2 linked regions of the Lacticaseibacillus paracasei subsp. paracasei genome follow. The protein of the gene in region 1 interacts with the protein of each later gene in a pairwise test. Links are inferred from orthologs where the notes say so. Each region holds a gene or a part of one and is shown in the gene's direction. Other genes may lie near its edges.

Evidence for each region.
Region 2: the proteins of thrS (region 1) and rplA interact in binary tests that used the Escherichia coli proteins (3 or more experiments, as listed by UniProt). The link is inferred for Lacticaseibacillus paracasei subsp. paracasei from one-to-one orthologs.

What each region holds. Positions count from the first base shown.
Region 1 is NZ_AP012541.1:1,703,617-1,710,130, reverse strand. Bases 2,386-5,364 are described here. They hold thrS (threonine--tRNA ligase), read left to right. Parts: upstream 2,386-2,877; coding sequence 2,878-4,851; downstream 4,852-5,364. Other genes in these bases: LBPC_RS08390 (histidine phosphatase family protein), read right to left, coding at 4,972-5,364. Also shown: LBPC_RS08405 (replication initiation and membrane attachment family protein), read left to right, coding at 70-1,416; primosomal protein DnaI, read left to right, coding at 1,416-2,351; more of LBPC_RS08390, read right to left, coding at 5,365-5,541; LBPC_RS08385 (hypothetical protein), read left to right, coding at 5,691-6,080; LBPC_RS08380 (enhanced serine sensitivity protein SseB C-terminal domain-containing protein), read left to right, coding at 6,073-6,514. UniProt on the Escherichia coli protein: Catalyzes the attachment of threonine to tRNA(Thr) in a two-step reaction: L-threonine is first activated by ATP to form Thr-AMP and then transferred to the acceptor end of tRNA(Thr). The rate-limiting step is amino acid activation in the presence of tRNA.
Region 2 is NZ_AP012541.1:2,326,792-2,334,125, reverse strand. What follows is about bases 1,930-4,648. They hold rplA (50S ribosomal protein L1), read left to right. Parts: upstream 1,930-2,803; coding sequence 2,804-3,493; downstream 3,494-4,648. Other genes in these bases: LBPC_RS11405 (NAD-dependent succinate-semialdehyde dehydrogenase), read left to right, coding at 3,681-4,648; rplK (50S ribosomal protein L11), read left to right, coding at 2,279-2,704; mgtA (magnesium-translocating P-type ATPase), read left to right, coding at 1,930-1,986. Also shown: more of mgtA, read left to right, coding at 1-1,929; more of LBPC_RS11405, read left to right, coding at 4,649-5,054; LBPC_RS11400 (MFS transporter), read right to left, coding at 5,125-6,330; LBPC_RS11395 (DUF3278 domain-containing protein), read left to right, coding at 6,587-7,105; LBPC_RS11390 (hypothetical protein), read left to right, coding at 7,098-7,334. UniProt on the Escherichia coli protein: One of the primary rRNA binding proteins, it binds very close to the 3'-end of the 23S rRNA. Forms part of the L1 stalk. It is often not seen in high-resolution crystal structures, but can be seen in cryo_EM and 3D reconstruction models.

The sequences.
Region 1 (6,514 bases):
AGCTGAAAATGGTAAACCGGACCTGAGGCAAATGTCTCAGGTCCGTTGTCTGAAAAGAGGTGAAAGTGCATGCAACGTCCTGATACATTTAGTCCACAGGCAGGGTTTGTGTTAACAAAAGCCGGTCATTTGAGTGATTTTGACGAAAAAGTAGCAATTTCACTCTATCAGCCGCTCATCGGGCCGATTGCGATGGCATTGTATCTGAGCCTGTGGCAGGAAGTTAAAGATCGCGCACTAGTGACTGATCGACGTCTGCAATTATGGCTGCTGGATTTGTTAGATATTGATATTGATCAATTATTCAATGCGCGTGTCAAACTGGAGGCGGTCGGGTTATTGCGCACTTATACGCAAGTCGACTCATTAGGGCGTTACTACGCTTATGAGTTGTATGCACCGGTGGCACCTGATGCCTTTTTCAAGGACGATCTTCTCGGGTTGCTCCTATACGACAAAGTTGGGGAAAAAAGATACGATGAGCTGGTTGGCCAATTTAGCCTCAAACCAGTCCGCAGACCTGAATGGCAGGAGATTACAGCCAGTTTTCTCGATGTGTTTCGGTTTGATCATGATTTGAGCAAGGAACCACCAGCAGTGGTGGCAGCTAAATCAGATATGACGCAAAAAGAAGCCACGCGGCCACGGCTTGGCACAGGCGGCGGCTATGATTGGGCATTAGTCAAAGCGATGCTGGCGAATAGTAATATTCAAGCGGGGCAACTCGCAACGCATCAGGAAGCGTTGTATCAAATCGCCGGTTTTTACGGGATTCAACCGCCGGATTTTGCTCGCTTGATTAGTCGCGCCACAGATGTCATGACCGGCAAGATTAATTTGAGTCAATTGCGGCGCTTAGCTGAACAAGGCTACACCCGAGCACAACCACATGCGCAGCCGACGACCACGACGGCGCCGCCAAAAGTGGCATCAGCTGACGAAGCTTTGTTGCAAAAAGCCAAAAGTATGCCACCGCGCCAATTCTTAACCGCCGCCAAGCAGGCAAAAAATGTCCGAATGTACCCGGCTAACAACGAGTTACGTGCCGTTCAGCAGCTGAGTGAGCGGAATGTGTTCGATGCGCCGACGATCAATATTTTGATTGATTATATTTTACGAACCAATGACAGTATTAATCAGGCATTGCTTGATGCAATTGCTAACAGTTGGCTGAAAGCTAATGTGAACAGTCCCGAGGCTGCTTTGAAACAGATAAGTGACTTTGAAAAACAGAAGGCCAGTGGCCAAAAACGGCGTCAAGGTAGCGCCAAAGGTCCGCGGCAGGAGAAGTTGCCAGATTGGGCACAAGAAGGTTACCAGCCTGAAAAGAAAAAGGTGAGCGATGCTGACCGCGAGAAACTAGCAGCCCAATTGGCGAAACTGCGTGAACTCGGTGATAAAGGAGGCGCGAACTGATGGAAGATATGCGGAAACGAATTGCCATGTTGATGGATTCTCGACAGTGGCGGGATCGTTATTTCAAGATGGTCAAAGAAGCCTTGCAGGACCCTGAAGTTCAGGCTTTTCTAAAACAACATACCGGCGAACTCGCCGATGATGCGATTGATCGCGGAACCGCGAAGATCTACGAATTTGTCAGCGAACGAAACAAAATTGCTCGTGGCGAATTACCATTGGCACCGGGTTATAAGCCGACCCTAGTGGCAGCTAACGGTTTGATTGACGTCGCTTATGAACCAACAGATGCCAAAATTGCGGCCGATGAGGAGGCTAAACAGGCTTCCTTAGTCACATCGGTTAACATGCCCAAGGACATTCGTGGGGCAAGCTTAACCAATTACGATCCGACTGATGAGCGGATGGATGCTTTGTTGGCGGCTAATCAATTCGTTCTCGCCGTTGTTGCCGATCCTAAGGCTTTTCATCAAGGACTATATTTGAGTGGTCCATTTGGAGTCGGCAAAACATATTTGCTTGGCGCGATCGCCAATGATCTTGCCGAAAAAGGCGGGATTGCCAGTACCTTGATTCATGTCCCAACATTTGTGGTTGAAATGAAAAATGCCATCGGGAACAACACCGTCTTGCCAAAGATTGATCGCATCAAACGCGCGCAAGTTCTGATTCTTGATGATATCGGTGCTGAAAGCATTAGCCCATGGGTTCGCGACGATGTTCTTGGCATCATTTTGCAGTATCGCATGCAGGAAAAAATGCCGACCTTGTTTAGCTCGAATAAAAGCATGGAAGATTTAACTGCCTCACTTGCCGGCACAGATCGCGGAAATTCAGAGATGCTCAAAGCCAAGCGCATCATGGAACGGATTCATTTTTTAGCTAAAGAAGTGCAGGTCGGCGGTGAAAATCGGCGCAATCCATTGGCAGATTGACGCTCAAAGTAGCGCTATTCAGTTGTAAACCGTTGGCGGATGATGTTATTTCCAGAATTAATTGTAGCCGTGCGGACGGAGCTAGTTCACGCTGTGGCTGAAACGCGCTCTCTGGCGCAGAAATCTGCACATAAGGACCTCAAGCCTAAATGGCCAAAGCCCCGCCATTGAGGCTTGAGGTCCTTATGTTCCGGTTCCTAAACGCGCCAGAGAGCGCTCTTTTTCAGAAAACCTCTTGCACCTGACTGCGCAATGTGTTTCAATGAAGCTATCGAAGACGGAAGCAACAAAGGATCATCCAATAGAGAGCGAGACCATGGCTGAAAGTCTTGCAAGATCTGATCCGAACCACTTCTCGAGATTGCCGCAAGGCCCTGTTACGCAGGTTACGCGTCAATTAAGTGGCCAACAGCCGGTGCTGTTGGCAAACTGGGTGGAACCGCGATCACTGATCGTCCCTGATATCTCTTAAGAGATGTCAGGGATTTTTTGGTTTCTTCGAAAAAACAATAAAGGAGTCTTACTCATGGCATTAGATATTACATTTCCTGATGGTAACGTCAAACAGTTTCCTGATGGCACCACAGTTAAGGCAATCACCGAGGGTATTAGTAATAGCTTGGCAAAGAAGGCTGTCGCTGGCAAGTTAGATGGCGATTTGATCGCTTATGACGAACCGATTGCGCATTCTGGTCAATTGCAAATTATGACCAAGGATGATGCAGAAGGTTTGACCGTTTTGCGGCAAACAGCAGCGTTTGTGCTGGCCGCTGCTTTGAAAGACTTATACCCGGATATTCATTTTGGTCAGGGTCAAGCAACGGAAGACGGTTTTTACTACGATACCGATCGTGCTGACGGTCAGGTGAGTGTTGATGATTTGCCAACCGTTCAAAAGAAAATGGAAGCGATTATCAAGGAAAACGCGGCACTTGAACCAGTTGTGTTGAGTCGCGCCGAAGCTTTCCAAGCCTTCAAAAATGATCCATTCAAGAAGCAGTTGGTTGAAGCTGCTGGCGATCCGATCAAAGGCTATAAGTTAGGCGACTTCGTTGATTTTGAAGAAAAAGTGTTGCTCCCAAGTCTCAAGGACTTGAAGCATCTGAAGCTGCTGTCAGTGGCTGGTGCTTACTGGCAAGGCAAGAGCAGCAACCCGATGCTGCAACGGATCTACGGCACGGCATATTGGAGCGAAAAGGGTCTGGAAGATGATGCCAAACGACGCCAAGAAGCTGCTGAACATGACCATCGGGTGATCGGCCGTGATTTGGATCTATTCTTCGTTGATCCTAAGGTTGGTGCAGGCTTGCCGTACTGGATGCCAAATGGTGCCACGATTCGTCGTGTTATCGAACGCTATATCATTGACAAGGAAATTGCTGATGGGTATGAACACGTCTACACACCTGTTTTAGCTAACTTGGATCTCTATAAGACGTCTGGTCATTGGGATCACTATCGCGAAGACATGTTCCCGCCAATGGACATGGGTGACGGCGAAATGTTGGAATTGCGGCCAATGAACTGCCCAAGCCATATTCAGATTTATAACCATCACATTCGCTCTTATCGTGAATTACCGTTGCGGATCGCAGAACTCGGCATGATGCACCGTTATGAAAAGTCAGGTGCCCTGTCCGGCCTGCAACGTGTCCGTGAAATGACGCTGAACGATGGTCATACTTTTGTTGCTTTAGACCAAGTTCAAGAAGAATTCAAAAAGATTCTGCGCTTGATCATGGATGTCTACGAAGACTTCAATATCACCGATTACAGTTTCCGGCTTTCATATCGTGACCCTAAGAACACCGAAAAATACTTCGATGATGACGAAATGTGGACCCGTAGCCAAAGCATGTTAAAAGGTGCCATGGACGACTTGAAACTGGATTATTACGAAGCCGAAGGTGAAGCTGCCTTCTATGGTCCAAAGTTGGATATCCAAACGAAGACCGCACTTGGCAATGACGAAACCATGTCAACCATTCAACTGGACTTTATGCTTCCGGAACGGTTTAATCTAACCTACGTCGGTAAAGACGGTGAAGAGCATCGGCCAGTCATGATTCACCGCGGGATTGTCGGCACGATGGAACGGTTCATTGCCTATCTGACGGAAATCTACAAGGGTGCCTTCCCAACTTGGCTAGCACCGACACAAGCTGTTTTGATTCCAGTCAACAATGATCTGCATCTGGATTACGTCAATCGCATTAAGAAACAAATGTTAGTCGCCGGTCTCCGCGTTAAAGTTGACGATCGGAACGAAAAGATGGGCTACAAGATTCGTGAAGCGCAAACCAAGAAGATTCCATACACCGTTGTTGTCGGCGATAAGGAATTGAATGATGCTGCGGTTTCGGTTCGCCGCTATGGGGATGAACACACCAAAGAAGAAGCAGGCAACATGTTCATCGATGCTTTAGTCGCTGAAGTGAAGAATTACAGCCGTGACGGCAAAACCAAGCCAGGCGAAGCGACCAAGGTTTTAGGTGATTAGTGTCATTTTCAATCAAATGGGGAAGGAACTTTTGAGACATTGTTCTCAAAGCTCCTTTTTCTTTTGATCAAAATCCCGAAAAGCGCCATCAGTTTTGGATTATTTTGAGGTTTGGAAACACTATTTTAGAACTTTAAATGTCTTTGATTTTGGTTCCCAGACAGCTAGGTGAACCATATTGCCTGCATGCATTTCGATACGGGTGACAGCGGCGTAACCAAGTTTCGAGAAAAAATGATAGCCGATACCGGGGATGGCCGCTTCGACAAGACTGCTTATCGCCGTGCCATGACTACCGACAGCGACGAATGCCGAACTTGGCAGTCCATATAAAAATGAAAGGTAACGTTCTTGAACTTGATGAATAGATTCACCAGGTTTTTCAAAGAATGTTAAATCTTGCCACTGCTGATTAACATAGTCAGAAAAATTTGGCAGCCATGCAGGCATTTTTCGCTCCACCAATAGTTCGTTTTTTTGAACGGGTAAGCCGTGATCATCTGCAATCGGTGTGATCGTATCAACAGCACGTTTGAGTGGGCTTGAAAAAAAGGCCGTGTACGGATATTGATGCAAACTGTCAACCAACTGCTGAGTTTGCCGCTGACCAGCGCTGGTCAGTGGCCGCAAAAAATCATCATGAATCGTGATGTCTGGTTCAGCATGCCTCACTAAGTCAATTGTTGCCATGGTGATTTCTCCATTCATTCATAATTTTGTTGTTAGTATCTTTAGGAACAGGTTTGTTCTCGCCAAATTTAGCACATCCGCCATTTGTTTTCAGCATGTATGATAAACTGGACACATTTACGACACACGTCAAAAGAAAGGGTGAATCGGTGTTTATCGCATTATGGGCTTCATGGCTCGTCTTATTCGTGGTCACAAAGATCCTCGCTGCCGTTTTGTATTTGGTGGTTTTGTTCGCTTACATGAAGCTGCCATGGCGGACCCCGAATCAGCGCGGTTACTGGTTAATTGCCCATCGCGGCCGTGGCCTGTTAGTGATCATGGGCATTGTGATGTTGCTAACTGTTGTTGGTGCTTATGGCATCGCAACTTGGTGGTTTGCTAAAATTGAATTTCAACCTCAAGGTGTGGCTGTTTTCGGCAGTGTTGGCATTGTGTTACTCTCATGGCTGGTTGGCCTACCAAAAAAATTACGCAGGTTTCGTGGCAAAGTGAGTGCCGATCAGAAACGAGATAAAGGGGAAAACGATGATGACTGATGAACCAATTGTTCAAAATCCACAACTTATTCATTTGATTCAGTTATTACGGGCTGATCAGAATGAGGAGACCCAAGCCGCTTTTTACGCTGCTTTAAAGACTGCTAAATTCATATTGCCTGTTGGGACAACGAGAGATGGTGATCCGACAATCGTCATGATTACGGATGATCAAGGACAGGACTTCTTACCAATTTTTACCGACCAGGCTAATTTCGGTAAAAGCCCAGATCATGATCAATACGCTGTTGCCACCATCAATGACTGTGCCAACTTTTTATACGAAGATCACGATATACAAGGTGTCGCCATCAATCCATACGGCGAAAATATGCTGCTATCACGCGCCAACTTGTTTTACGTGGCTAAACCTGATAGTGCTAAAAATGGTGAGGCTGTGCGGATCGGTGAACCGCCGCGTGAAACCGCCACAT
Region 2 (7,334 bases), 620 kb from region 1 along the record:
GGCACAGACGTTATTTCCGGTTCTGGGACTGCGGTTATTTTGAAGACTGGGGATGCGACGTACTTTGGCGATATGGCTAGTCAGATTAGCGGCAAAACGGATCCGACCAGTTTTGAGCGCGGTATGCGAGCCATCAGTCGGTTGTTGATCGGGATGATGCTCGTGCTCGTACCAGTCGTATTTGTCATCAATGGCGTGACGAAGCAGGATTGGTCACAAGCTTTCTACTTCGCAATAGCAGTGGCCGTTGGACTCACGCCGGAAATGTTGCCAATGATTGTCAACAGCAACTTAGCAAAAGGCGCCTTGGCGATGTCGAAGCGGAAAGTAATCGTTAAACGACTACATGCCATTCAAAATTTGGGCGCCATTGATACGCTTTTTACCGATAAAACTGGCACGATCACTGAGGACCGGGTTGTGGTGATGCGGTATGTGGATGCCACCGGCAAAACCGATCCAGCAGTGCTGCGGTTGGCTTATATGAATGCTAATTATCAAACCGGTTGGCACAATCTCATGGATACAGCCGTGGTTGATTATGTGAAAGAACATCACGACGAAATTGTGGACTTGCCAGCGGGATTAGAAAAAATTGATGAAATTCCGTTTGATTTTGAACGCCGGCGACTGACAGTGGTGGTAGCCAATCACGACCACCAATGGATGATCACAAAAGGTGCCTTTGAAGAAATGTTGGCGGTCTGTGATCAGGTTCAGCTTCATGGTGAGATCCTACCGTTGACTGACGAACGCAAACGTCAGCTTGAGCAAACCAATGCCATGATGAGTGGGCAAGGCATGCGCATGATTGTGGTTGCCTATCGCACGGATGTCCATGAACAACGCATTTACACGACTGATGATGAGCAACATATGGTCATGGCAGGCTTTTTGGGCTTTCTCGATCCCGCCAAGCCAGACGCCAAAGAAGCGGTCAGCTTGCTGCATGCTCATGGCGTTCGTGTGAAAGTGCTGACAGGTGACAATGCGATCATCACCCAACACGTAGCCGAAGAAGTCGGGATTCCTGAGCAAGCAGTGATCAGCGGCAATGAAGTGGACGCCATGACCGATAATGATTTGCTCGAAGCTGTTGAAACCACTGATCTTTTCGTGAAACTGAGTCCGATGCAGAAAGCCCGCATCATCAAGACAACTCAAGGGGCTGGGCATACGGTAGGGTATATGGTTGACGGCATCAATGACACCGCCGCTTTGCGTGAAGCCGATGTCGGTATCAGCGTCGATACCGCGGCGGATATTACCAAGGATGTCAGTGGCATTATTTTGCTTGAAAAGAGTCTGCTGGTGTTGGAAGACGGTATTGTTGAGGGTCGTCGCGTTTATGCTAATGCCATGAAGTACATTAAAATGACGATCGCCTCTAACTTTGGGAACGCGTTTTCCGTACTTATTGCCAGCATTTTCTTGCCATTTTTGCCTATGCTGTCCATCCAACTGTTGCTTCAAAACCTGATTTATGACACCTCGCAAATGACCATTCCTTGGGACAATGTCGATGATGACACGCTCGCGAAGCCGACACCATGGCGGGCCGATGGTCTACTGCGCTATGCCCTGACGTTTGGACCACTAAGCTCGATTTTCGATATTACCACCTTCCTGTTCTTATGGTTCGGACTGGGCGTTGGCGCACATGCCGCGAGTTTACCTGCAGAACACATGTTTCAGGCAGGTTGGTTTGTGGTTGGACTCTGCACACAATCATTGGTCATTCATGTCCTGCGTACCCGTAAAGTACCATTCTGGCGCGTCCCAGCTTCAGCTATCGTGATTCTCTCCACTATGATGGCGCTATTAGTCGGCCTCTTCCTGATTCTTTCCCCGCTCCACAAAGCCTTCGACTTCGGCATCCTCCCAGCAGCTTACTGGCCAGGCGCCGTCATCATTGTCTTAGTCTATCTGGGGATGGTCGAATGGGCAAAAGCGGGTTACCTCAAACGTGGACGGCCATGGCTGTGAACGTACGCGAGTTCAAAACTGTGCCTACAGCTCTAGCTTCGCGGTCGCCAGCCCCCGACGCTATGTGACCGCTCGGAATGTCGGAAACAAACCGCACAAAATAGAATCATTAACAAGAATGTGTTTGTTATCGTTGGAATGTGAGTCCTACTGGTTCACGTGCTTTTACGAGTTTAACTTGTGTTTTACCCCGTAAAATGATAATCTATTCAAGTATGTTTTCAGCATACGCGTGGGAGGCCAAAACTTCTGGCCATCATAACCACATCACGGACTTAAGGAGGTATGTCTCGTGGCTAAAAAAGTAGCAAACATTGTCAAACTCCAAATTCCTGCTGGGAAAGCAACCCCAGCTCCTCCGGTTGGCCCTGCTCTTGGGCAAGCCGGTATCAATATTATGGGGTTCACTAAGGATTTCAATGCACGTACGGCTGACCAGGCCGGCATGATTATCCCAGTTGTGATCACTGTGTACGAAGATCGTTCATTCGATTTCGTCACCAAGACCCCACCGGCTGCTGTTCTTTTGAAGAAGGCTGCTGGTGTTGAACACGGTTCCGGCGAACCAAACACCAAAAAGGTTGCTAAGGTAACCAAGGATCAGGTCAAGGAAATCGCCGAAACAAAGATGCAAGACCTTAACGCTGCCGATGTTGAAGCGGCTATGCGCATGGTTGAAGGAACAGCTCGTTCCATGGGCTTCGAAGTCGAAGGCTAAGACGCACTGTTCGGATTCTCAGTGAAAGCTGAGCGAATCAGGTGGAAGGGAGAAAAACTTATCTCCCAGTGACCACATTTGCAAGGAGGAAAACCCAGAATGGCTAAAAAAGGTAAAAAGTATTTAGAGGCTGCTAAGGCCGTTGACCCGACCAAGCAGTACACCCCTGAAGAAGCGGTGGACTTGCTTAAGAAAATCGACTTTGCTAAGTTCGATGAAACCGTTGAAGTTGCTTATCGCTTGAACGTTGATCCAAAGCAGGCTGATCAGCAGATTCGTGGCGCCGTTGTGCTGCCAAACGGAACTGGTAAAACTGCTAAGGTGATCGTTTTTGCACAAGGCGACCAAGCCAAGGCTGCTGAAGACGCAGGCGCTGACATCGTTGGTGCTGAAGACTTAGTTCAGAAGATCCAAGACGGCTGGTTGGACTTTGACGTTGCCGTTGCAACACCGCCAATGATGGCTCAAGTTGGTCGTTTAGGCCGTGTCCTTGGACCAAAAGGCTTAATGCCAAACCCTAAGACTGGCACAGTTACGATGGACACTGCTAAAGCAGTTAAGGACATCAAGGCTGGGCAGGTTGCTTACCGTGTTGACAAGGCTGGTATCATCCATGCCCCAATCGGTAAGAAGAGCTTCGATGCTGACAAGCTGCTTGAGAACTTCAAAGCAATGAATGATATTGTCTTGAAAGCTCGTCCAGCAAGCACGAAGGGGATTTACATCAAGAGCTTGGCGCTGACTGCTACCATGGCACCCGGCATCAAGGTTAACCCTTCAGACTTCTAATCTGAATCTAGCACGACATGAAGATCCGCACTCGCTGCGGGTCTTTTTTTGATCCGATGTATCAAAAGATATAGACCAATTGCTGCGTGGACGTTATTAAAAGCCAGTAAATTAATTTGCTAAAGTTGGCATATGAGGCGTGAATAAGCTATGATTAAGTAAGTATATGAAGGGAGCGCTTTCAATTATGGCTTATCAGACCATTGATCCGAACACGAATACCTTAGAAAAAACATACTCAAATACCACACCGACGCAAATTAGCGAGATGTTGGCAACTGGGCACGCTTTTTACAAGCAGGAGCGGAACGTCAATCCAGCAACGCGTGCAGCAACATTACATGCAGTTGCTGCCTATTTCCGCAATAACGCTGACGAAATGGCAGCGATTATTACGCGAGAAATGGGTAAGCGCACGGAAGAAGCACTTTTTGAAGTGGAACTCTGTGCTGAGATTGCGGACATGTATGCTGATCGGGCGCCGGCTTTGTTGCAGCCGCAACCGATCAATAGTACTGCTGGTGCTGTTGTGATTAACCATCTTGCAAGCGGGATTGTTTTTGGGGTTGAACCATGGAATTTCCCTTATTATCAATTGATGCGCGTGTTTGCACCGAACTTTATGGTTGGTAATGCAGTCATCATCAAACCATCGAGCAATGTGCCAGCTAGTGGGCTTGAATTTGAAAAGGCTGTACTGGGTGGCGGTGCTGATAAGGGCGCCTTCCAAATTGCCTTGATTGGCCATGCGGATAGTGAAACATTCATTAAAGATCCGCGGGTTGCTGGGGTCTGCCTGACTGGTTCAGAGCGAGCAGGTTCGCAAGTGGCAGCACTTGCTGGCAAATATCTGAAGAAGTCGTTGCTGGAACTTGGCGGAATGGATGCCTTCTTGGTACTTGACGGGGCCGATCTTGATACTGTGATTCCTGAAGCTATCAAGACGCGGTTAATGAATTGCGGCCAAGTCTGCACCAGTTCGAAACGGTTCATTGTTTTAGATAAATATTACGATGATTTTGTGGCCGGTTTGAAGAAAGGCTTTGAGAATCTTAAAATTGGCGATCCGAGTGATCCCACAGTTAATGTTGGCCCGATGACCAGCCAAAAGGCGAAGGACAAGTTGCAGAAGCAAGTTGACGAAGCTATTGCTCACGGTGCTAAAGTGGTTTATGGCAATACCCCGGTTGATTTGCCAGGCGCTTTCTTCCAGCCGACTATTTTGACTGACATTGATCAGGACAATCCGGCTTATCGTACCGAATTGTTTGGACCAGTTGCCTGCGTTTACAAGGTTCACAGTGAAGATGAAGCGGTTGAACTGGCCAATGATGTGCCTTATGGCTTGGGGGGCGCAGTCTTTGCGGGTGACACTAATCACGCAGCAGAAGTCGCAGCTCGGATTGAAACCGGCATGGTTGGTGCCAATCAAAGCCAAAACTATAATGCTGAATTGCCATTCGGCGGTGTGAAGAACTCCGGCTATGGACGTGAACTTGGCGATCTCGGGTTATTCACGTTTGTTAATGAACAAACGGTTACTCGCGCATTACGGCGTTAACTTCAGTAAAAAGCCTTGCAGTCTGCGGGAATTCCCGCAAATTACAAGGCTTTTTTGTTGGCTGTTGAGACTATTCAAGCGTGTCGGCAAGTTTCACGCCCATGGTTTCTTGGCCGAGGAAGACAATTGCTAGGACTGCTATGAGGATGGCGGCGGTGAAAATGCTAAAGATGCCGCCAACTGACCAGTGTGATCCCAAAAGATGACCGACTAACAACGGTCCAACCACACCACCGATGCGGCCGATACCGGCGGCCATACCGGAACCACTGCTGCGGACAACAGTTGGGTATTGTTCAGGAGAATACGCGTATAACGCGCCCCAAGCTCCGAGATTGAAGAAGGAGAGCAACATACCGGCAGTCAGTAGCATTGGCAAACCGGTGGCTAGGCCAAAGCCTAATGCGCTGGCGGCTGTGCCTAGCAGAAACAGACTCAGCACCATTTTACGTCCCCATTTTTCAATTAACCAAGCAGCGACGAAATAGCCAGGCAACTGCGCAAGCGTCATGATTAAGACGTAACCAAAACTATTAATCAGACTAAATCCTTTGAGTACCATGACACTTGGCAGCCAAAGAAACATGCCATAGTAAGAGAAGACTACCATGAACCAGACGATCCACAGCATCAAGGTTGCGCGAACATAAGGCGGGCGCCAAAGGGTGCTGAGGGTTTTGAGCAAGCCGGGCCGCGCCACTTTTTTAAAGACATGCGATTCGTTGATGCCTTCACGAAAATAAAACGCATAGAGTCCGGCTAAACCAGTGGCAAAGACGGCAACGCGCCAGCCCCAGATTGGCATAATGAAGTAAGAAATAATGGCTGCTAACAGCCAACCGGCAGCCCAGAAACTTTCCAACAGGACAACACTACGACCACGTTTTTCAACTGGCACACTTTCTGAAACCAAGGTTGATGCCACTGGTAGCTCGCCACCGAGGCCTGCACCGATGATGAATCGCAAACCAAGAAAAATGCCGTAACTTGTGGCGAAGGCAGAAATGCCGCTGCCAATTGAAAAAACTAGCAAAGTAAGAATCAAGATCGCTTTACGGCCAAAACGGTCCGCCATCATCCCGAACAAAATGGCACCAACGGCCATCCCGATTGAACTGACACTGCCAATCCAGCCCATTTGCACCGTACTTAATTGCCATTCGCTATGTAAGGCTGCAATGACGAAACTTAACATGCCAACATCCATGGCATCAAACAGCCATGCAACGCCGATGCCAACGATCAGCCGCGTATGGCCGGACGGTTTTTTTGACATTTTCGCGCCTCCTTTAATGGAGCCTAGGGTGTCTTGACACCCTAGGCTTGTTTACTATTTCACCAAAAACAAACCGTGATGTCAATGAAAATTTCAATATTTTGACAACTGGAACAGACACAGAGATTTTTCCTTGATGAATCGTAGTTTATTGTCACGGAAAAATTTTTTAAATGCGCGTGATTCATGAAAAAGGCGTTGGCGATCCGTGTTAAGATTGGAACATTGTTTAATTAAAAAATAGAAGAGGGTTCCTATGAAGAAAATCACAGAATGGTATTATGGCATTTCACTCAAAGATCGATTTAAACAACGCACCTATGACGCTATCATGGGGCGCAATATGCTGACCGCTGAATTGATGTTGCTGATTGCAACGATAATCGCTATTTTTATTGACGCTAATAGTCTTAAAATGATTAGTGCCGGGACATGGATTTTGTTAATTGTGACGATCATGATTAACCTGATGAATGAAATCACGCTGCGGCATTATCGACTGCATGTGATTGAAGCAGATACGCCGGAGGAATATCGCCGGTATGAATGGCTGGCGGTGGTGCGTGGTGTGCTCTCAGCGGTGTTAATGGGCGTGTTTATTTTTGCTTTTGAGATGGCTTACGAAGCGGCCATGGATATGAATCCATTACCGCAATATTATTTTGCCAATCATTTGTGGATCGGATTCATTTTCCCAATCGTCTACGGTGCCAGTCGTTATGCTTATTCGTTAACCCGACTGCATGGCACATGGCAAGCCAAGAAGGATGCGTGAGGACAGGACGCTTACTGGTCGCAAGGTGACACTGACGATGCTTCAACCTTTCTTGGCATCAGCTGATGCGTTCACACAGCAACATTTTGCTAATCGTCATGCGATTTTACTAAGATATCCGCAAAGCAGTGCTGTGACGTTTGCTGCAGCAGTATGGGAGAATTCATTTCATGCCAATGCGCTGTATTTTGATGTGGTGGGTGATGTTGCGTGGTTGCCGCAATTACTT